4 regions of the Cellulosimicrobium sp. I38E genome follow, and region 3 is predicted to be linked to each of the others. Evidence: riboswitches for the same ligand, from Rfam matches in the RefSeq annotation. Region 3 holds a riboswitch; each other region holds the start of a gene.
What was found. A riboswitch is a leader RNA that binds a small molecule or an ion and turns the genes downstream of it on or off. The one in region 3 is predicted to bind S-adenosylmethionine.
Positions count from the first base shown of each region.

Region 1: it holds a riboswitch for S-adenosylmethionine, as region 3 does, so the genes downstream of both, A0J59_RS01850 (LLM class flavin-dependent oxidoreductase) here and A0J59_RS06275 (methylenetetrahydrofolate reductase) in region 3, are expected to answer to the same signal.
Region 2: it holds a riboswitch for S-adenosylmethionine, as region 3 does, so the genes downstream of both, A0J59_RS01785 (ABC transporter substrate-binding protein) here and A0J59_RS06275 (methylenetetrahydrofolate reductase) in region 3, are expected to answer to the same signal.
Region 4: it holds a riboswitch for S-adenosylmethionine, as region 3 does, so the genes downstream of both, A0J59_RS01730 (NADPH-dependent FMN reductase) here and A0J59_RS06275 (methylenetetrahydrofolate reductase) in region 3, are expected to answer to the same signal.

Region 1 is NZ_LUAZ01000008.1:63,179-68,505, forward strand. Features, by position in the region: gene A0J59_RS01840 (DUF1684 domain-containing protein) at 1-291, opposite strand, end outside; gene A0J59_RS01845 (NtaA/DmoA family FMN-dependent monooxygenase) at 344-1,750, opposite strand; gene A0J59_RS01850 (LLM class flavin-dependent oxidoreductase) at 1,770-2,924, opposite strand; SAM riboswitch class IV at 3,254-3,379, opposite strand; gene A0J59_RS01855 (TetR/AcrR family transcriptional regulator) at 3,552-4,286, shown strand; gene A0J59_RS01860 (MMPL family transporter) at 4,386-5,327, shown strand, end outside.
Region 2 is NZ_LUAZ01000008.1:50,916-56,242, reverse strand. Features, by position in the region: gene A0J59_RS01805 (LLM class flavin-dependent oxidoreductase) at 1-783, shown strand, start outside; gene A0J59_RS01800 (rhodanese-like domain-containing protein) at 878-1,282, shown strand; gene A0J59_RS01795 (LLM class flavin-dependent oxidoreductase) at 1,338-2,453, shown strand; gene A0J59_RS01790 (LLM class flavin-dependent oxidoreductase) at 2,604-3,701, shown strand; SAM riboswitch class IV at 3,882-3,995, shown strand; gene A0J59_RS01785 (ABC transporter substrate-binding protein) at 4,099-5,327, shown strand, end outside.
Region 3 is NZ_LUAZ01000017.1:227,222-232,548, forward strand. Features, by position in the region: gene A0J59_RS06260 (cation acetate symporter) at 1-454, shown strand, start outside; gene A0J59_RS06265 (hypothetical protein) at 524-787, opposite strand; gene A0J59_RS06270 (alpha/beta fold hydrolase) at 834-1,778, opposite strand; SAM riboswitch class I at 1,910-2,012, shown strand; gene A0J59_RS06275 (methylenetetrahydrofolate reductase) at 2,176-3,171, shown strand; gene metE (5-methyltetrahydropteroyltriglutamate--homocysteine S-methyltransferase) at 3,204-5,327, shown strand, end outside.
Region 4 is NZ_LUAZ01000008.1:37,310-42,636, forward strand. Features, by position in the region: gene gdhA (NADP-specific glutamate dehydrogenase) at 1-1,205, opposite strand, end outside; SAM riboswitch class IV at 1,399-1,532, shown strand; gene A0J59_RS01730 (NADPH-dependent FMN reductase) at 1,553-2,152, shown strand; gene A0J59_RS01735 (flavin reductase family protein) at 2,149-2,721, shown strand; gene A0J59_RS01740 (hypothetical protein) at 2,821-3,225, opposite strand; gene A0J59_RS01745 (LLM class flavin-dependent oxidoreductase) at 3,355-4,587, opposite strand; gene A0J59_RS01750 (aldo/keto reductase) at 4,584-5,327, opposite strand, start outside.

The DNA of each region.
Region 1 (5,327 bases), on a different contig from region 3:
CCCGACGGAGTCGCCCGTCGTCGCCCGGACGGCGCCGCCCTCGCCCGCGCGGTGGTGCGCGCCGTCGGCGTCGGCCCACCAGAGCCCGGGCACGCCGGGCAGCGCGGCGGGCGCGGCCGGGAGCCAGTGGTACGCGACGAGGCTCAGCCAGCCGTGCGGCGGCCGGAGCCCCTCCTCGCGCTCGGCGTGCCAGGCCGCCCACGCGGCGGCGTCCTGCGCGTCGTCGGCCGGCCGGGGGGCGGCGGGGTCGTCGGCCACGGCGCCCGTGGCGGTCAGCGTGCTCTGGCTCATGGGTCCTCCGAGGTCGGTACGTGCAGGTCTGCGGTGCGGGTGTGCGGGGCGGCTACGGTCGGCCGACGAGCTCGGCGGAGGCCGCCGAGGGCTCGGGGTCGGCGGCGCGCGGCGCGGTGCCGGGCCGCGCGAGGCCGAGGTGCTCGCGCAGGGTCGTGCCCTCGTACTCGGTGCGGAACGACCCGCGCTCCTGGAGCAGCGGGACGACGCGGTCGAAGACGTCGTCGAGCCCGCCCGGCGTGAGGTGCGGGACGAGGATGAAGCCGTCGGAGGCGTCCTCCTGGACGTGGCGGTCGATGTCGTCCGCGACCTGCTGCGGCGTGCCGACGAACCCGCCGCGCGACGTCACCTGGATGACGAGCTCGCGGATCGACCAGCCGTTCGCCTCGGCCTGCTCGCGCCACGCCGCGGCGACCGCCGCCGGGTCCTTCGCGTGCCGCACGCGCCCCCGCGTGATCGACAGGTTCTCGGTGTCGGGGTCGACGTCGGGCAGCGGCCCCTCCGGGTCGTACGCCTCGAGGTCGCGGCCCCAGACCTGCTCGAGGAACGCGATCGCCGTCGGGCCCGAGACCTGCTGGAGCCGGATCTCCCGCGCGCGCTCCTCCGCCTCGGCGGGCGTGTCGCCCAGCACGACGACGGTCGCGGGCAGGATCTTCAGGGAGTCTCGCTCGCGCCCGTGGGCGGCGAGGCGCCCCTTGACGTCCTCGTAGAACGCGCGCCCGGCGTCGAACGTCGAGTGCGCGGAGAACACGACGTCGGCGGTCCGGGCGGCGAAGTCGCGGCCGTCGGCCGAGTCGCCCGCCTGGAACAGGACGGGATGGCCCTGCGGGCCGCGCGGCGTCTCGAACAGCCCGACGACGTCCGCGTACGTCCCGTGGTGCGCGACCGGCCGCACCGACCCGGGGCGCAGGAACTCGCCCGCGATCCGGTCGGCCAGCACCGCGTCGTCGTCCCACGAGTCCCACAGGGCGCGCGCGACCTCGACGACCTCGGCCGCCCGCGCGTAGCGCTCCGGGTACGGGAGGTAGCCGCCGCGGCGGAAGTTGGCGCCCGTGAAGGCGTCGGGGCTCGTCACGAGGTTCCACGCCGCGCGGCCCTCGGAGAGCAGGTCGAGCGTCGCGAACTGCTTCGCGAGCTCCCACGGCTCGTTGAACGTCGTGTTGATCGTGCCAGCGAGGCCGAGGCGGTCCGTGACGGCCGCGAGCGCGGCGAGGACGGGCAGCGTGTCGGGTCGCCCCACGACGTCGAGGTCGTGGATGCGGTCCTTGTGCTCGCGCAGGCGCAGGCCCTCGGCGAGGAAGAAGAAGTCGAGCTTCGCGTCCTCGGCGCGGCGGGCGAGATGCTCGAACGAGGCGAAGTCGATCTGGCTGCGCGAGCGGGGGTCGCTCCAGACCGTGGTGTTGTTGACGCCCGGGAAGTGGGCGCCGAGGTGGATCTGCTTGCGGGGGCGCGTGCTCATGTCGTCGTTCCGTCCGGGTTCAGGCGATCGCCGCGTAGCGGTTGGCGGGGAGCGGGAGGCCGAGCGTGTCGCGCAGCGTCGTCCCGGGGTAGGCCGTGCGGAACAGACCGGCCCCCTGGAGGAGCGGCACGACGCCGTCGACGATCGCGTCGAGGTCGGTGCTCAGGGACGACGGACGCAGGAGGAACCCGTCGGCCGCGCCGGCGTGGGCCCACTCCTCGACCGTGACGGCGAGGTCGCGCGCCGTGCCGACGTGCGTGAGCGAGTCGGTGTCCCACGAGACTCCCTCGAGGTCCTCGAGCAGGTCGAGGCGGGCCTGCGCGCTCGCGCGCGTGTCGCCGATGACGACGTAGGCGTCGACGAGGACCCGGAGCGTGTCGGGGTCGCGCCCGGCGTCCGCGGCCGCGTCGCGCACCTGCGTCCGTAGGGCGACGGCCTCGTCGCGGGTCGCGGCGCGGACCCGGACGACGTCGGCCCGGCGGGCCGCGAGGTCGAGCGAGGCGGGCGTGTCCGCGCGGACGACGACGGGCGGCTGGCCCTGCGGTGGCCGCGGCGTGATGGACGGCCCCTTGACGGCGAACCGGATGCCCTCGTGGTCGACGTAGTGGAGCTTCTCGCGGTCCACGAACCGGCCCGTCGCGACGTCGCGGATCTCGGCGTCGTCCTCCCACGAGTCCCACAGGCGCGTGACGACCTCCACGGCCTCGTCCGCCTCGGCGACGGCGTCGGGCTCGTCCTGCGCGCCCTTGCGACCGAACGCGGCGGCCTCGGCCGGCGTCGTCGACCACCCGACCTGCCACCCCGCGCGCCCGGAGCTCACGTGGTCGATCGTCGCGATCGCCTTGGACACGTGGAACGGCTCGGTGTGCGTGGTGGTGACCGTCGGTACGAGACCGATGCCTGCGCTGCGCGGCGCGAGGCGGGACGCGACGAGCGCGGCGTCGAGACGGCCTCGCACGGACCCGTTGCGGCCCGGCTGGAGCGTGAACGCGTCGTCGAGCGCGACGAGATCGAGCAGGCCGCGCTGGGCGGTGGCGACGAGCTCGACGAGGCGCTTGGCGTCGAAGAGCCGCTGGGCCTGGGAGCCCACGGTCCGCCAGGCGGCGGGGTGCGCGCCGGCGTCGGTGAGGTCGACGCCGAGGTGGAGGGAGCGGGCGGGGCGGGGGTCGGACATCGCGAGGATCCGTTCTCAATTGAGCCGACGGCGCGCTCAGGGCGCGGCGGGGTGCCGGAGAGTGGGCAGGGCGGTCCGGCCGCGCGCGGCGGCAGGACGGGGCTGGGGAAGCCGGGAGGGACCCGGACCGCGCGCAGGTGGCGCGGGGTGTCAGGGGCGGGTCGTCGTCAGCGACAACAGGTGACGCGCGCGGGACCCGTGGCCCCGAGGGCGAGGGCGCCAGGGGCGCCCGCGAACGGACAGGGGCACGTCGACACGTGCGCGGTGCTCACCGCGGTGCTCGACATTCGCCGGTCCATCGTCCGTCTCCTTCGTGCCCGTCGCCGGGCTCCGCGTCGTTGCCCCGCGCCACGCGCGGTCCGCGCGACGCGGGACCTGGTCCTCACCCGGGGCACCCCACCGCGCGGGAGGGTTGCCGTCCGACGAGCCGGGGCTTGGCGTCGGAGCTCATGACCATGTCCTGTGACCGGGGTACGTCGACCTCGGTTGCGCGGGAACTTACGAGCGGCCACCGCGGGGTGTCAACGCACCGAGGAGACCTTCCCACATACTGGACTTGATCGGTCAACTTTGAGCCGTTCGGAGCGCTGTTTGCACTCAGTGCATCGATGCACTTAGTGTCAAGAGGTGCCCCTCCCCTCCGCGACCGAGCCGTCGGGCGTGCCCGTGCCCGACCTGGCGACCGGCCCCGCGACCGGCCCCGCGACCGACTCCGTGAGCGACCCCGCGACGGGCCCCGCGACCGATCGCCGCGCCGCGCTGCGCGCGCGGCACCGCCGCGCGATCGTCGACGCCGCGGCGTCGCTCATGGAGGAGAACGGCGGCGCCCGGTTCACCGTCGACGAGCTCGCGGCGCGCGCCGACGTCGCGCGGCGCACGATCTTCAACCACTTCGCCTCCTTGGACGACGTCGTCGTCGAGGTGTGCGAGGACGTGCTGGGCACGGTGGTCGACGCGCTCGGGGCGAGCGCGGCCGACCCCGGGACCGACCGCACGACCCCGCTCGACGACGTCACCGCGGCGCTCCGCGGCACGGACCTCGTCGGCCCGATGGCCTACCTCACGCGCGCCCTCGGCGGCACCGCGACCGAGCCCACCCCGCGCGTCACGACCATGGTCGTGCGCACGTTCACCCACCTCGCCGAGCGCCTGGTCGCCGAGACCACGCGCCGGCACCCCGACGTCGACCCGCTCGAGATCGAGATGCTCGTCGGCGCGCTCATGGCCGGCGTCCTGGTGATCCAGCGCCGCTGGTGGGCCGCGACCGGTGCCGCCGACGACGACGCCTCGCGCCGCGTGTGGGCCGACCTCCTCGACCGCCTCGTCGACCGCGTCCGCGCGGGCTGGGCGAGCCCCGCCTGACGCCTGCCACCTCCCCGCCCGGCCACCCGGCCGCCGGCACCGACCACCCCACCCGGACCGCCTCCCGGACCACCCCGGACTCCCACCCGAAGGATCCTCATGGCTGAACTCCTCTACCGCCTCGGGCGCGCGTGCGCGCGCCGCGCGCGGACCGTCCTCGCCGCGTGGCTCGCGGTGCTCGTGCTGGCCGGGGCGGCGTTCGTCGCGTTCGGCGGCACGCTCGCGAGCAGCTTCTCCATCCCCGGCACGCCGACCGCCGAGGTGACCGAGCGCCTCCAGACGGCGCTCCCGGAGGCCTCGGGCGGGAGCGGCACCGTCGTCTTCGCCACGGAGGACGGCTCGGCGTTCACGCCCGAGCAGGAGGCGGAGATCTCCGACCGGCTCGCCGCGGCCGAGGAGGTCGACGGCGTCGAGACGGCCGTCGACCCGTTCGCCACGCAGGCCGAGCTCGCGGACCAGCGCCAGCAGGTCGAGGACGGCCGGACCCAGATCGAGGCCGGGCGCGCGCAGATCGAGGACGGCCGCACCCAGCTCGCCGCGGGCCAGGAGCAGCTCGACGCCGCGCGGGCCCAGCTCGACGAGGGCCAGACCCAGCTCGACGCGGCGCGCGCGCAGGCCGAGGCCGCGGGCGCGCTCGACCAGGCCGCGCCGCAGCTCGACGCCCAGCAGGCGGAGCTCGACGCCGGGCGGGCCGAGCTCGACGCCCAGGCCGCCACGCTGGACAAGCAGGTGACCGCGCTGGAGGACCAGAGCACGACGCTCGAGGAGCAGTCCGCACAGCTCGAGCTCTCCGCGCCCCTGCTCGAGATGGCGTCCGAGATCCGCATGGTCTCCGAGGACGGGAGCGCCGCCGTCGCGAGCGTCACGTTCACCGAGCCCAACATGAGCATCGAGCAGCAGACCAAGGACGACCTCGTCGCGGTCTTCACCGACGACCCGGTCGAGGGCGTCCAGACGGACTTCTCGGCCGACATCACGCAGGGCGTGCCCCAGGTCTTCGGCGTCGGCGAGGCGATCGGCCTCGTCGTCGCGGCGATCGTG
Region 2 (5,327 bases), on a different contig from region 3:
CCGGGAGCTCCGCCGTCGAACGTCAACGACTCCGTGCTGCGCGAGCGGATCCTCGCCCAGAAGCGGATCGTCGGGGCCTCGCGCACGCCGGTCAGCTTTCGCGACGAGCTCGACCTCGTGCTCGGCCTGCGCGCCGGGACGTACCGCGACGAGCACGGGACGCCCTACGTGAGCCCGCCCGTCGAGGGCGCCGACTGGGACCTGTGGGTCCTCGCGTCGAGCCCCGGCGAGAGCGCGCGCGTCGCGGGCGAGCTGGGGCTGCCGATCGCCGCGAACTACCACGTGGCGCCGTCGGCGACGATCGACACGGTCGCCGCCTACCGCGAGGCGTTCCGTCCGGGCGTGCTCGACGAGCCGTACGTCGTCGTGTCCGCCGACGTGCTCGTCGCCGACACGATCGAGCGGGCGCGCGAGCTCGCGACGCCGTTCGCCGACTGGGTGCTCTCCATCCGCAGCGGCGTCGACGGCGCGATCGCGTACCCCGAGCCGGGCACCTCGCCCGCGTGGGAGGAGCGCCCGGAGGCCGAGCGCGCGCTCGTCGCGGACCGCGTCGACACGCGGATCGTCGGCGACCCGGAGACGGTCGTGCAGCGGCTCGAGACGCTGCGCCGCGCGACCGGCGCCGACGAGCTGCTCGTCACCACCGCGACCCACGACGCCGACGACGCCCGCCGCTCGTTCGAGCTGCTCGCCGAGCACTGGTTCGCGGCAGACCTCGCTCTCGACGCCGCGGCGACACCCGCCGCCACCGGCGTCGCACCCGCGCTCGCCACCACCCCCTGACGCGAGATCGACCCGCGCGTCGCCAGATCGACCTCCTGAAGGTCGATCTCAGGCGTGCGGGTCGATCTGGCGACCTCACCCGAAGGAGAGACCCATGACCACGACCCCGCCCCTCCAGGCCGCCGCCGACGCCGCGGCCAAGGTCGCCGACGGCGCGCTGCTGATCGACGTGCGCTCGGCCGGCGGTCGCGCCGCGCACGGCGAGATCCCCGGCGCGACCCTCGCCGACCGCCACGACCTCGACGCGCTGTTCGGCCCTGCCGACAACCCGGCGATCTCGCTCGACACGCCCGTCGTCGTCGTGTGCGGGTCGCCGAACGGCTCCGGCCCCGTCGCCGAGGCGCTCGCCCAGCGCGGGTACACGCACGTCTCGCACGTCGACGGCGGCTTCCCGGCCTGGAAGGACGCCGGCCTCCCGGCGTCCGACCCGGTCGAGGCGCCCGCGACGTCCCCCGAGCCGACGGCGTCCCCGGAGCCGACGGCGCCCGCCCGGCCCTGAGCCGGCGTCCGACCCGTACCGCGAACCACCCGCACCCACACCCACGGAGACCCTCATGCCCGTCGAGTTCCTCGGCATCGCCACGACCAACGACGCCTCGGAGACCACCGAGCGCACGACCGCCGCGTTCGACCCCGCCTACCTCGAGCGCATCGTCCGCGCGCACGAGGACAACGGGTGGACGCGCGTGCTCTTCGCCTACGGCTCCTCCGGCCCCGAGCCCGCCGCCCTCGCCGCGTACACCGCGGCGCGCCTCGACTCGATCGAGCTGCTCCTCGCGCACCGGCCCAACGTGTCCTACCCGACGTACGCCGCCAAGACGTTCGCGACGCTCGACCAGCTCTCCGGCGGGCGGCTCTCCGTCCACTTCATCACGGGCGGCAACGACCACGAGCAGGGCCGTGAGGGTGACACGCTGACCAAGGACGAGCGGTACGCGCGCACCCACGAGTACATCCAGATCGTCAAGCAGGCCTGGGCGAGCTCCGAGCCGTTCGACCACCACGGCCCGTTCTACGACTTCGACGACTTCGTGCTCGACGCCAAGCCGTTCGAGGGACGCACCCCGACCATCTCGTTCGGCGGGTCGTCCGACGCCGCGTTCCGCGTCGGCGCGGCCGAGGCCGACATCTACGCCGTCTGGGGCGAGCCCCTCGACCGCACCGCCGAGCAGATCGCGCGCGTGCACGCCGAGGCCGCCGCCGCGGGCCGCGCGACGCCGCCCCGCATCCACGCGGCGTTCCGGCCGATCGTCGCCCCGACCGAGGAGCTCGCGTGGGAGAAGGCGCACCGCATCCTCGACCGGATCGAGGCGCGCAAGGCGGCCGCGGGCGGGCAGCTCAGCCGTCGGCACCCGATCGACAAGCCCGAGAACGCGGGCTCGCAGCGACTCCTCGAGATCGCCGCGCAGGGCGAGCGCTTCGACACCGCCCTGTGGACCGCGACGGCCAAGGCCACCGGCGGCGCCGGCAACTCCAACGCGCTCGTCGGCACGCCCGAGCAGGTCGCCGAGGCCCTCCTCGCGTACTACGACCTCGGCGTCCGCGTCATCTCCGCCCGCGGCTACGACCTGCTCGACGACGCGATCGACTTCGGCCGCTACGTCATCCCGATCGTCCGCGAGGAGGTCGCGAAGCGCGACGCCGCGACCGCGGAGGCCGCCGCGGCCTGACGGTCCGCGACCGAGATCGGCAGAGAAGGACGAGATCGGCAGCCCCGGCCGAGGTCGGCACGTGCACCTGCCGACCTCGACCGGTGCTGCCGATCTCGGTGGCGCGCCCGCCCGGCCCGACCACGAACGACGACGACAAGGAGCAGGACCGTGCGTTTCCAGGTACTCGACATCGTGTTCAACCCGCCCCATCCGGTGACCGGGGAGGCGGTCGCGCCGTCCGACCGGCTGAACCGGGTCGTGGAGACGGCGGTGCTGGCGGAGGAGCTCGGGTTCGACTCGTTCGCGGTGGGGGAGCGGCACGCGGGGGAGGTGCTGTCGTCGGCACCGACGGTGATCCTCGGTGCGGTCGCGGCGCGGACGTCGCGGATCCTCCTGAGCACCGGCGTGACGGTGCTGTCGCTGCTCGACCCGATCCGCGTCGCCGAGGACCTCGCGACGGTGGACCAGCTGAGCCGGGGGCGGCTGGAGATCGTCATCGGCAAGGGCAACGAGGTGCTCCAGTACCCGCTGCTGGGGCTGGACATCGACAAGCAGTACGAGTACCTCCAGGAGAACTACGAGCTCCTGCGGCTGCTGCTGTCCGAGGAGGACGTGAGCTGGACCGGGCGGCACCGGCACGCCCTGGAGCACGCGACGACGCTGCCGCGTCCGTTCGCGGGGCCGTTCCGCATCTGGCACGGGTCGGCGACGTCGCAGTTCGCGGTCGATCTCGCGGCGCGGTACGGGGACCCGATCGTGAGCGCCAACGCCCTCCAGCCGCGCGAGAACTACCAGGTGCTCATCGACCGCTACCGCGAGCAGTACGCGGAGCACGGGCACGACCCGGCGTACGGGTTCGTGGGGTCGGGCTCGGGGGGCCTGTTCCTCGCGGACACGACGGAGGAGGCGATCGAGCAGTACCGCCCGATCTACGAGGGTCAGGTCGCGGCGGCGGCACGCCGGGGATACGGGCCGGACGCCGTCGGGAAGGCGCCGAGCTTCCGGACGGTCGAGGACGCGGTCGAGCGGGGCCCGGCGCTGGTGGGGTCGCCGGAGCGCGTGGCCGAGAAGATCCTCGACTACCACGCCTCGTACGGGCACGACCTCCAGTCCGTCTCGGTGAACCACCTGATCCCCGCCTCGCAGCAGGAGGACGTCCTGCGCCGGTTCGCGGAGGAGGTGGTCCCGGTCGTGAAGGCCGAGGTGAAGACCGACCTGTGGAGCGCGGCCGACGCGCGCCGCGCGGCGGGGTTCACCGCGGCCTGACCGGGCCGCCGGACCGGAGCAGGACAGGGCCCGTCTCGCCTCGCGAGGCGGGCCCTTCCCGCGCTCGTGGTGGCCCCGCGACGGCCCACGACGCTGCGCAGCAGGAAACATCCGTCCGCCTGGCGGGACGCCCGTCTCGAAACTTGACTCAACCGGTCGGGATTGTCTTTCCTGCTCCCAGGTGACGAGCGTCAGCACGCAGGCCCGGCTCGCTGACCAGCAACCCTTCGACGTGACGGGGTGCTCCGGGAACGACCTGACCGCGTGGCTTCCGCCGCGCGGTAAGCACGGCACCCCGGTGGGTTCCCCGCCGCGCCGGCCCTCGGCCCGGCGCGGACGACCACCGGCGCCGGACGATCGCCGGTCCTCAGCCGGCACACGAGGAGAGCAGCACGACATGATCCCCACACCTCACCGACGCCGGTCCCTGACCGTCGCCGCGGCGGCCGCCGCGACGGGCCTCCTGCTCAGCGCGTGCGCGGGCGGCGGCTCGGGCGCGTCCGACGACGACGGGTCGCCGAGCCCGTCCGGCGAGCCCGTGGCGGGCGGCGACCTGACCTTCGCGATCACGGTCGACTCGCACTGCATCGACCCGCAGCAGGTCGGCAACAACGACGCCATCGCCGCGGCCCGCCAGACCGTCGCGTCGCTCACGGCGCAGGACCCGGAGTCGGGCGAGATCCTGCCGTGGCTCGCGGAGAGCTGGGAGGTGAACGACGACGCGTCGAGCTACACGTTCCACCTGCGCGACGACGCGACCTACGCCGACGGCACGCCGATCGACGCCGAGTCGGTCAAGACGAACTTCGACGCGATCGTCGCGCTCGGCGCGACGGCGTCGCTCGGGTCGCAGTACCTCGTCGGTTACGAGGGCACGACCGTCACGGACCCGCAGACCCTCACGGTCGACTTCGCGGCGCCGAGCGCCCAGTTCCTCCAGGCCACCTCGACGTTCTCGCTCGGCCTGCTCGCGCCGTCGTCGGCCGACCTGAGCGTCGAGGACCGTTGCGCCGGCAAGTTCGTCGGCTCCGGGCCGTTCTCCGTGAAGTCCTACACGCAGGACCAGGAGATCGTGCTCGAGAAGGTCGCGGGCTACGCATGGGGCTCGGAGGCCAACGACCACCAGGGCGAGGCCTACCTCGACACCGTGACGTTCAAGGTCATCCCCGAGGCGAGCGTGCGCAGCGGCAGCCTGGTCTCCGGCCAGATCGACGCCACGGCCGCGATCTCGACCGTCGACCTCCCGCAGTTCGACGGGAACGGGTTCTGGCTCGAGTACCGCGCGAACCCGGGCGTCGTGTTCAACCTCTTCCCCAACGAGTCGAGCCCGCTCGCGGGCGACGAGGCCGTGCGGACGGCGATCCTCAAGGGCATCGACCGCGAGCAGATCGCGGACACCGTGCTCAGCGAGCAGGACGAGCCGGCCACGAGCGTCCTGTCGCACTCGACGCCGCTCTACGAGAGCGTCGCGGACGAGCTCGCCTACGACCCCGAGGGCGCGAAGAAGATCCTCGACGACGCGGGCTGGGTCGAGGGCGCCGACGGCGTCCGGGAGAAGGACGGCCAGAAGCTCTCGACGACCGTGACGTTCTGGCAGGTACCGGAGCCGCTCGAGCTGGTCCAGCA
Region 3 (5,327 bases):
GCGGTCGTTCCGGTGGTCGGCGGTGGCGTGCACGCTCATCCCGCTCGCGTTCGCGCTCGTCACCATCCCGCAGGGGCTCGTGACGAGCGTCGGGACGGTGTTCGTCTTCGCCGCCTCCGCGCTGTCGCCCGTGATCCTGCTGGGCGTGTGGTGGCGCCGCCTCACCGCGCGCGGCGCGGTGGCGGGGATGGTCGTGGGGTCCGTCCTGTGCGCGACGGCGCTGCTCGCCTCGTCCGCCCTCGTCGCCGCGGGCTACGGGACGGTCTCGTCCGGCGCGACGGCGGACGGCGTCCCCGGCGTCGTGCGCGCCCTGCTCGCCCAGCCCGCGGCATGGACCATCCCGATCGCGACCGCGACGGTCGTCGTCGTGTCCCTGCTCGACCGCCACGGCCCGCCCCTGCGCACCGACCGGTTCCTCCGGCGCCTGCACGTCCCGGAGCTCCGGCGCCGTTGACGACGGTGCGCGGCCTGAGATCTGTAGCGTAGAAAGCGTGAGATCTGCAGCGCAGGAGCCCTGACCTGGTCAGATCCAGCGCGCGCCGATCTCGTCGTGGAGCTGCTGCGTCTTCTGCACGCGCAGCACGCCGTCCTCGACCGCAGTCTCCAGGCCGACCTCCCGCGCGATCGCGACGATCGCGTCGCGCTGCTCCGGGTGGTCGTCCGCGTCGCCGCCGTCCCAGAGCTCGAGCCACCGGTCGGTGGGGTCGTCGCTGCCGCAGTCGGCCCACACGCGGCAGATCCGATCGAGCTCGTCCTGCGTCATCGGGCGGGTCGGGGTCGCGTACATGGCGGGCTCCTGTGCTCGCTCGGTGTCGGTGAGAGGTCGGCTCACCCTAGTCCCGGGCCGGCGCCTCCGGCGCATCGGTTCGCGCCGACCTGGCTGCCCACCGTGCGGTGGACCCCGCCCGGTCGAGCGCGTCGTCGACGAAGGCGGCGAGGAGTGCGGCGACCTCGCTCGCGTGCGTCTCGAGCAGGAAGTGACCGGCGTCGTAGACGTGCACGGCGAGGGTCTCCATGACCTCGTGGTAGGCGACGACCTCGCGGATGTCGAAGAACGTGTCGAAGCGGCCCCAGAGGACCATGCACGGGGGCTGGTGGCGCCGGTGGTAGGCGGCGATCGCGGGGAAGCGTGCGACGTGCGACCGGTAGTCGGTGAAGAGCCGGAACTGCAGGTCGGTCATGCCCGGGCGCGACAGCCGCCCCCAGTCGAGGTGCCACGACTCGGGCGGATGAAGCTCCTGGACGCTCGGAGGCGACCCGGCGAGGTACTGGTCCCGGGTCCCTTCGAAGGTCAGCCAGTCCGGGAGCGCCGCCCGGTTCTCCGGGGTCGGGTCGGCCCAGAAACGCCGGGCCGTGTCCCAGGTGTCCCCGAGGCCCGCGTCGTGGGCGTTGCCGTTCTGCACGACCAGTCCCAGCACGTGGCCGGGGTCGCGCATCGCCAGCGAGTACCCGACGGGAGTGCCGAAGTCGGTGACGTAGAGGACGTAGCGCTCGATCCCCAGGCTCGTGACCAGCGCCTCGATCACGTCCGTCAGGCGCTCGAACGTGTACTCCTCGGGCGGGAGGGCGTCGGAGAAGCCGAAGCCGGGAAGGTCGGGGGCGACGACGTACGCGTGGTCGGCGAGCACCGGCATCACGTCCCGGAACGAGTGGGACGAGGCGGGGAAGCCGTGCAGGAGCAGCACCGCGGTCGACGAGGGCACCCCGGCCTCGCGGTAGTGGATACCTACCCCGTCGACCTCTCGGGAGCGGTGCCGCGGCTTGGACGAGTGCTTCATCGGATCCTCCTGAGCGCTCCGAGCGACAGGTCGTGACCGTCCGCCCATCATAGGAAGGAGGCCTCGACCGGGCGGGCGTCTCAGCAGGCGAGCACCCTCGACCGCATGGCGGATGCGCCGTAGGATCGTGCCAACCATCCAGAGCGGTCGAGAGTCCTGGCTCGACGACACCGCAGCAACCCGCCGACGGAAGCCTCCCGAGGACAAAGGTGCTAACGCCAGGGTCGATGGAGCGACTAATGGTCTCAGAGGCATCCTTCGCGCACCGTCCGGGCAGCACGTGCCCGACGGCGGTCGCGCACGCACGCACCCCGGTCGGAGCGACGTCGTGAGCGTCGCGGACGCCGTCGGGCAGGCCCACGGCGGGGCCGCACGCCCCACGGTCTCGTTCGAGCTCATGCCCCCGCGGCGCCCGGACGCGGCGCCGAAGTTCTGGGAGACGGCGCGGCGTCTCGTCGCGACCCACCCCGACTTCGTCTCGGTGACGTACGGCGCGGCCGGGACCGACCGCGCGACCGCGCGCCAGGTCGTCGGCCGCCTGCTCCAGGGCACGCCCGTGCTGCCGATCGCGCACCTCACGTGCGTCGGGGCGTCGCGCGAGGACGTGGAGGAGGTCATCTCCGACTTCCTCGACGAGGGCGTGCGCAGCTTCCTCGCGCTGCGCGGCGACCCGCCGCGCGACCAGCCGGACTGGCAGCCCGCGCCCGACGGCGTGCGGTCGTCGACCGAGCTCGTCGCGCTCCTGCGCGAGGTCGAGGCGTCGCGCTGCGCGTCCGACCCGGCCGCGGCGCTGCGCGGCGCGGCCCGCCCGCTGACGATCGCCGTCGCGACGTTCTGCGACGGCAACCCCGCCGCCGGCACGACGCGCGCCCAGGAGGTGCGCCGCCTGTGGCAGAAGCAGCAGGCCGGCGCGAGCTTCGCGATCACGCAGCTCTTCTACGACGCGTCGTCGTACACCGACTTCGTCGCCGAGGCCCGCGCGGCCGGCGTGACGATCCCCATCCTCGCCGGGCTGCTGCCCACGACGGAGCCTGCGCGGCTCCGTCGCGTCGAGGAGCTCACGGGCGTGCGCGCGCCTCAGCACCTGCTGGACGCGCTCGACGCCCTGCCCGACCCGGAGGCGCAGCACGCCTACGGGATCGCGTACACCGTGGACCTCGCGCAGCGCGTCCTCGACGCGGGCACGCCCGGTCTGCACGTGTACACGTTCAACAAGCACCGCGCCGCTCTTGACCTGCTCGAGGGTGTCCACCTCGGCGGCGGGTCGGCCGGGACGGGAGGCAGCACCAGCGCTGCCGCCGCCCCGCTCGTCCCGGACCTGGCCAGCGGGCCGTGGGTCACCGGCACCTCCCTGCCCACGACGAGCGCCGCCACGCACGGCACGCCCGTCTGACCGGTCCTCCGGACCAGCAAGAGGTTTCGATCATGGCCACTTCCGTACCCTCCCCTACCCAGAACCCGGTCAGCTTCCCCGCCGGCACCGTGCTCGGCTACCCGCGCATCGGGCGCCGCCGCGAGCTCAAGAAGGCCGTCGAGGCGTTTTGGGCCGGCAAGACGTCGGTCGACGAGCTCGAGGCCACGGCCCGCGAGCTGCGCCTCGCGACCGTCCGCCGGCTCGTCGACCTCGGCCTCGGCGCCGACGACGCGTCCGTCCCCGGCTCGTTCTCCTACTACGACCAGGTGCTCGACGTCGCGGCCTCCCTCGGGGCGGTCCCGTCGCGGTTCGCGTCGCTCACCGACGACGCCGGCCGCCTCGACCTCGCGGGCTACTTCACCGTGGCGCGCGGCCAGGGCGACGACGCGCCGCTCGAGATGACCAAGTGGTTCGACACGAACTACCACTACCTCGTGCCCGAGATCGGCCCGGACACCCCGATCCGGTTCGTCGACGACCGCGTCGTGCGCGAGTTCGTCGAGGCCAAGGAGGCGGGCGTCGTGACGCGGCCCGTCGTCGTCGGGCCCGTGACGTTCCTCGCGCTGTCCAAGGCCGCCGACGACGCGCCCGCCGGGTACTCGCCGCTCGACCGCCTGGACGACGTCGTCGCCGCCTACGCCGACCTGCTGCGTGCGCTCGCCGCCGCGGGGGCACCCTGGGTCCAGCTCGACGAGCCGATCCTCGTCACCGACTCGGTCGACGTGCCGTTCACGGAGCTCGCGGCAGCGGTGGAGTCGGCCTACCGCACCCTCGCGACCGACCTCCGCCCCGTGCCGAACCCGGGGTCGCTCCCCACGGAGACCTCCGGGTCGGGAGCGATCCCGGGTTCGACGCAGGACGCGCGGCCCGCGATCCTCGTCGCGACGCCGTTCGGCGGGTTGGAGACGCCGGTCGACGCCGACGGCGGGACCCACGACTTCCTGGCGACGCTCGCGGGCACGGACGTCGAAGCGATCGCGATCGACGCCGTCCGGGCAGACCTTCCGGGCTCGCTCTACGACGACCTCGTGTCGAAGACGCTCGTCGTCGGGGCGATCGACGGGCACAACATCTGGCGTGCCGACCTGTCCACGAAGCTCGACGTGCTCGATGCCGCACGCGACCTCGGTGCAGGCGCGGTCGCCGTCGGCACGTCGACGTCGCTGCTGCACGTGCCGCACGACGTGGAGGACGAGACGTTCGCCGAGCCCGGCACGGCGTCGGGCACGACGCTCGACCCGCGCCTGCGCGACTGGCTCGCGTTCGCGGACCAGAAGGTCGGCGAGGTCGCGACGCTCGCCCGCGCGCTGACCGAGGGTCGCGACGCCGTCGCGGAGGAGATCGAGGCGTCCCGCGCAGCGGTGGCGTCGCGCGCGGAGGCGAGCGGCGTCGTCGTGCCCGCGGTGCGCGAGCGCGCCGCCGCGCTGACGGACGCGGACTTCGCGCGCGGCGACTACGCCGAGCGCGCCGCGGCCCAGCAGGAGCGCCTGAACCTGCCGCCGCTGCCGACGACGACCATCGGGTCGTTCCCGCAGACCCCCGAGATCCGCCGCGCCCGCGCGCAGTGGACCAAGGGCGACCTCTCCGACGCCGACTACACGGTCGCGATGCGCGAGGAGATCGCGCGCGTCGTCGCGCTCCAGGAGGAGCTCGGCCTCGACGTGCTCGTGCACGGCGAGCCGGAGCGCAACGACATGGTGCAGTACTTCGCGGAGCACCTCGACGGGTTCGCCGTCACCGCGAACGGCTGGGTGCAGTCGTACGGGTCGCGCTGCGTGCGGCCGCCGATCCTGTGGGGCGACGTGACGCGCCCGGCGCCGATCACGGTCGAGTGGTCGTCGTACACGGCGTCGCTCACCGAGAAGCCGGTCAAGGGCATGCTCACCGGGCCGGTGACGATCCTCGCGTGGTCGTTCGTGCGCGACGACCAGCCGCTCGGCGACACCGCGAACCAGGTCGGCCTCGCGCTGCGCGACGAGATCGCGGACCTGGAGGCGGCCGGCATCGGGATCGTCCAGGTCGACGAGCCCGCGCTGCGCGAGCTCCTGCCGCTGCGCAAGGCCGACCAGCCGGCGTACCTCGACTGGTCGGTGGGGTCGTTCCGGCTCGCGACGTCGGGCGTGGAGGCGGCGACG
Region 4 (5,327 bases), on a different contig from region 3:
ATCTGCGCGAGCCTCTCCTCCGTGTACTCGAACGACCACGAGTCGCGCGACGCGTTCTGCTGCATCTCGAGCGCCGAGGTCGCGACGCCGCCGGCGTTCGCGGCCTTGCCGGGAGCGAACAGCACGCCCGCCTCCTGGAGGAGCGCGACGGCGGAGGGCGTCGTCGGCATGTTGGCGCCCTCGGCGACCGCGACGACGCCGTTCGCCACGAGCTGCTTGGCCGCGCTCTCGTCGAGCTCGTTCTGCGTCGCGCACGGCAGCGCGACGTCGCACGGCACGTCCCAGATGGAGCCGTCGGTGACGACGCGCGCCCCCGGGCGACGGGCCGCGTAGTCGGCGACGCGGCCGCGCTCGACCTCCTTGATCTGACGCAGCAGGTCGAGGTCGACGCCGGCCTCGTCCACGACGTAGCCGGAGGAGTCGGAGAAGGCGACGACGTTCGCGCCGAGCTGCTGGGCCTTGGCGGTCGCGTAGATCGCGACGTTGCCCGAGCCGGAGACCACGACGCGCCGGCCGTCGAGCTCCTGCCCGCGCGTCTCGAGCATGCTCTGCGCGAAGAGCACGGTGCCGTACCCCGTCGCCTCGGTGCGCACGAGCGAGCCGCCCCACGAGATCCCCTTGCCCGTGAGGACGCCGGACTCGTAGCGGTTGGTGATCCGCTTGTACTGGCCGAACAGGTAGCCGATCTCGCGGCCGCCCACGCCGATGTCACCGGCCGGGACGTCGGTGTTCTCGCCGATGTGCCGGTACAGCTCGGTCATGAACGACTGGCAGAACCGCATGACCTCGCCGTCGGAGCGGCCGCGGGGGTCGAAGTCCGACCCGCCCTTGCCGCCGCCGATCGGCATGCCGGTGAGCGAGTTCTTGAAGATCTGCTCGAAGCCGAGGAACTTGACGATCCCGAGGTAGACCGACGGGTGGAACCGCAGGCCGCCCTTGTACGGACCGAGCGCCGAGTTGAACTCGACCCGGAAGCCGCGGTTGATCTGCACGCGGCCCGTGTCGTCCACCCACGGGACGCGGAAGATGATCTGGCGCTCGGGCTCGCACACGCGCTCGAGGACGGCCGCCTCGACGTAGCGCGGGTGCTTGCGCAGCACGGGGCCGAGCGAGTCGAAGACCTCGCGCACGGCCTGGTGGAACTCGGCCTCGCCGGGGTTGCGACGCAGGACCTCGTCGTAGACGGACTGCAGTCGGCTGTCCATGGGTACTCCTCGTCTGGGCGGAAACTCCTGCTGACGGTACGCCTGTGCCAGAAGTTCCCGTACCGCCGTCTCACTCCCTGCGCACCCGGAGACGTCGCGCAGGGCCCCCGGGAAGGACACAACCGTCCACCCACTGAGAAACCCGATCGATCTGGTGCGGTTTTCGTGGAGCCGTTGCTATACCCGTCCCCAAGGTCACGAGCACCAGTGCCAAGCCCCGGCTCGCTGGTCGGCAACCCCCTGTCACGGCGGGGTGCTCCGGGAGATGACCAGGCCGCGCGCGACCGGCCCCGCACCCGCGGGACGGCCGCGCGGCAAGCGTGATCGACGACTACTGCGAGGTACACATGACCCACCGCTCCCTCTCCCCGACGGTCCTCGCCGTCTCCGGCAACCCGCGCCCCGGCTCGCGGACGCTCGGCGCCGCCGAGTCCGTGGCGCACCGCGTCGCCGCCCTCCTCGGCACGGCCGACGTCTCGACGATCGACCTCGCGACGTTCGCCACCGAGATCCTCGCCCCCGAGCGCCCCGCAGCGGACGCCGCGCGCGACCGGCTCGCCGCGGCGACCGTCGCCGTCGTGGCGACGCCGGTCTACAAGGCGTCGTACACCGGGCTCCTCAAGGCGTTCCTCGACCTCTACGGCCCGGACGGGCTCGCGGGCGTCGTCGTCGTGCCGCTCGTCGTGTCGGGCAACCCCGCCCACGCGCTCGTCGGCGAGGTGCACCTGCGGCCCGTGCTCGTCGAGCTGGGCGCCGTCGTCCCGACCCGCTCCCTCACGGTCACCGAGCCGCAGCTCGCGGACCTGGGCCCCGTCGTGGACGCGTGGCTCGCCCGTGAGGGCGACGCGCTGCGCCGCGCCGCGACGCCGCTCCCCGGGGTGGACGGCGGCGACCCGCCGCACGCCGACCAGGCCGTCGCCGACGCGTTCGCGGGGGTGGCCCGATGACCGCCGAGCTCACCCACCTGGAGGCCCTCCTGGCAGAGCAGGACGAGCCGCAGCTCTCCCCCGACGAGTACAAGTCCGTGTTCCGCGGCCACCCGGCCGGGGTCGCCGTGATCGCGCTCGAGCACGACGGCCGTCTCGTCGGGTTCACCGCGACGTCGGTCATCTCCGTCTCGGCCGCACCCCCGCTGCTCGCGTTCTCGCTCGCGTCGACGTCGTCGTCGTGGCCCGCGGTCTCCGCCGCGCGCACGCTCACGGTGAGCTTCCTCGCCGACCACCAGGACGACGTCTCGGCACGCTTCGCCACGAGCGGCATCGACCGGTTCGCCGACGGCGGCTGGTCGCGCCTCGGCACCGGCGAACCCGTCATCGACGGGGCCCTCTCGTGGGTCCGGGGCCGCGTGGTCCAGCGCACGCCGGTGGGTGACTCCTACCTCGTGTCGCTGCGCGCGCTCGCGTCGAGCGTCGGCGCGGGCGCGGACCCGCGGCGCGACGAGGCGGTCGGCACGCCGTCGCCCCTCGTGTACCACGATCGCACCTACCACCGGATCGGGGACCACTCGGCGCTCTGACCCGCACGCTGGGGGACACCACGGGCGAGGGGCCCGACGGCGGACGTACCGCCGTCGGGCCCCTCGCCCGTCCCGCGCCGCCCCTCACGGGTGGACCGGTCACCAGCTCCAGCCGCGCGCGCTCAGCTCGAGCTCCTCGCGGAACCGCTCGTCGTCGCCCGTGCGGAACCCGGCCCGCAGCGGCGCGTCCTCGACCGAGAGCCCGGTGAGCCGGCACGCCTCGCGCAGCAGCGCGTCGTAGGCGCCCTGGACCGCGAGATAGTGGTGGGCGCGGGCGAAGACCTCCGGGTCCGCCTCGATGCGCCGCATCTCCGCCGCGAGCTCGCTGAGCCGCACCTGGAGCGCGAGCGTCGCGAGCGGGTCGGGGGTCGGCGGGCGCCGCCGCAGGAAGCCGGGCCGGCCGTCCGTCCGGTGGCTCGGGGGCCGCCCGGCGCGGCGCAGCACCCACCACGCGGCGGCGGCCGTGCACGCCGTCGCGCACCAGATCATGAGCAGCCACGACATCGGAGCCGACCTCTGCGCGGGGAGACCCACAGGACTCCTCCAGTCTAGGTCCGCGCACCGCGGCGAGCCATGGCTTTCCCGTCCTGCGGGTCCGGCGCACCGGGAGCGCGGGCGGGGTCGGGAAGCGGGTCAGAACGGCACGGCGTGGGTGCGCGATGCGCCGCCGCCGGCACGCGCGACGGGAGCGGTGAGGCCGCGCGCGTCGAGCAGCGGTCGGACGCCCTCCGCGAACCAGTACGCCTCCTCGAGGTGCGGGTAGCCCGAGAGCACGAGCTCGTCGAAACCGGCCGCGCGGTACTCCTCGATCAGGTCGGCGACCTCCTCGTGGCTGCCGACGAGCGCCGTCCCGGCGCCACCGCGCACGAGCCCGACGCCTGCCCACAGCCCGGGGTGGATCTCGAGGTCCCGCGCGCGCCGGGTGGCCGCGAGGTCGCCGCCGCCGTGGAGCGCGACCATGCGCTGCTGCCCGACCGACCCGGACGAGCCGAGGAGCCGCTGGGCGCCCGCGATCTGCTCGGGCGTGAGGTCGTCGAGGAACCGCTGCGCGACGTCCCACGCGTCGGCCGACCGGTCGCGCGTGATGACGTGCAGGCGCACCCCGAAGCGGATCGTGCGCCCCTGCGCGGCGGCGAGCTCGCGCACGCGCTCGATCTTCTCGCGCGCCTGCGCGGGCGGCTCCCCCCACGTGAGGTAGACGTCGGCCTGGGCCGCCGCGACGGGCAGCGCGGCCTCCGACGATCCGCCGAAGAAGATCTCGGGGCGCGGGTCCGGCGGCGCGGACGTCCGGGCGTCGGCGATCCGGTAGTGCGTGCCCTCGTAGGAGAGCGGCGCCTCGTCCCACACGCCGCGCACGACCTCGAGGAACTCGCGCGTGCGGTCGTACCGCTCGTCGTGCTCGAGCCAGTCGCCGAACCGGCGCATCTCGTTCTCGTCGCCGCCCGTGACGACGTTGAGGAGCAGCCGCCCCCCGGACAGGCGCTGGAACGTCGCGGCCATCTGCGCGGCGAGCGTCGGCGAGACGAGGCCCGGGCGGAACGCGACGAGGAACTTCAGCCGCTCCGTGCTGCGGATCAGCGCGGACGTGACCAGCCACGCGTCCTCGCACCACGTCCCCGTCGGTGTGAGCACGCCCTCGTAGCCGAGGCGGTCGGCAGCGACCGCGACCTGCTCCAGGTAGTCGAGCGACGGCGCGCGGAACCCGGTCGCCCGGCCAGGAGTGTCCTTCGCGTGCGCGCCGTCCACGATCCCGCGCGCGTCGCCCGACGTCGGCAGGAACCAGTGCACGGCGAGCGGGCGGCGAGCGGCCGCCTCGTCGGGCGGGGGCGCGGGTGTCGCGGGCACGGCCGCTGCGTCGGCGCTCATCCCGCGAGCAGGTCCGGCTGCGGGTGACGGACGCCCTGCACGGCCCCGCGCGGGATGGCCGCTCCGATCGCCGCGACGTCGTCCGAGGTGAGCTCGATCGAGGCGGCCGCGACGTTCTGCTCCAGGTACGCGAGGCGCTTCGTCCCGGGGATCGGGACGATGTCGTCACCCTGGGCGAGGAGCCACGCGAGGGCGAGCTGCGCCGTCGTGACGCCGCGCTCGGCCGCGAGCTGCTCGAGCGACCGGACCAGGCCGCGGTTGTGCTCGAACGCCTCACCCGCGTAGCGGGCGTGGGAGCGCCGCACGTCGTCCTCGGCGAAACCGTCCGTCGCGTCGACGGTGCCCGTGAGGATGCCGCGACCGAGCGGCGAGAACGGGACGAACCCGATACCGAGCTCGCGCAGCGTCGGCAGGACCTCGTCCTCCGGGTCGCGCGTCCACAGCGAGTACTCGCTCTGGACGGCGGTGACCGGGTGGACGGCGTGCGCGCGGCGCACGGTGGCCGCCGACGGCTCCGAGAGCCCGATCGTCCGGACCTTGCCGGCCTCGACCAGCTCGGCGAGCGCCCCGATGGTCTCCTCGATCGGGACCTGCGGGTCGATGCGGTGCAGGTAGTACAGGTCGAGCCGGTCGGTACCGAGGCGGCGCAGGCTCGCGTCGATCGCGGAGCGGACGTACTCGGGGCGCCCGTCGACGCGACGGCCGTCGGAGTGGCCGCCGGCCGGGGGAAGCCCGAACTT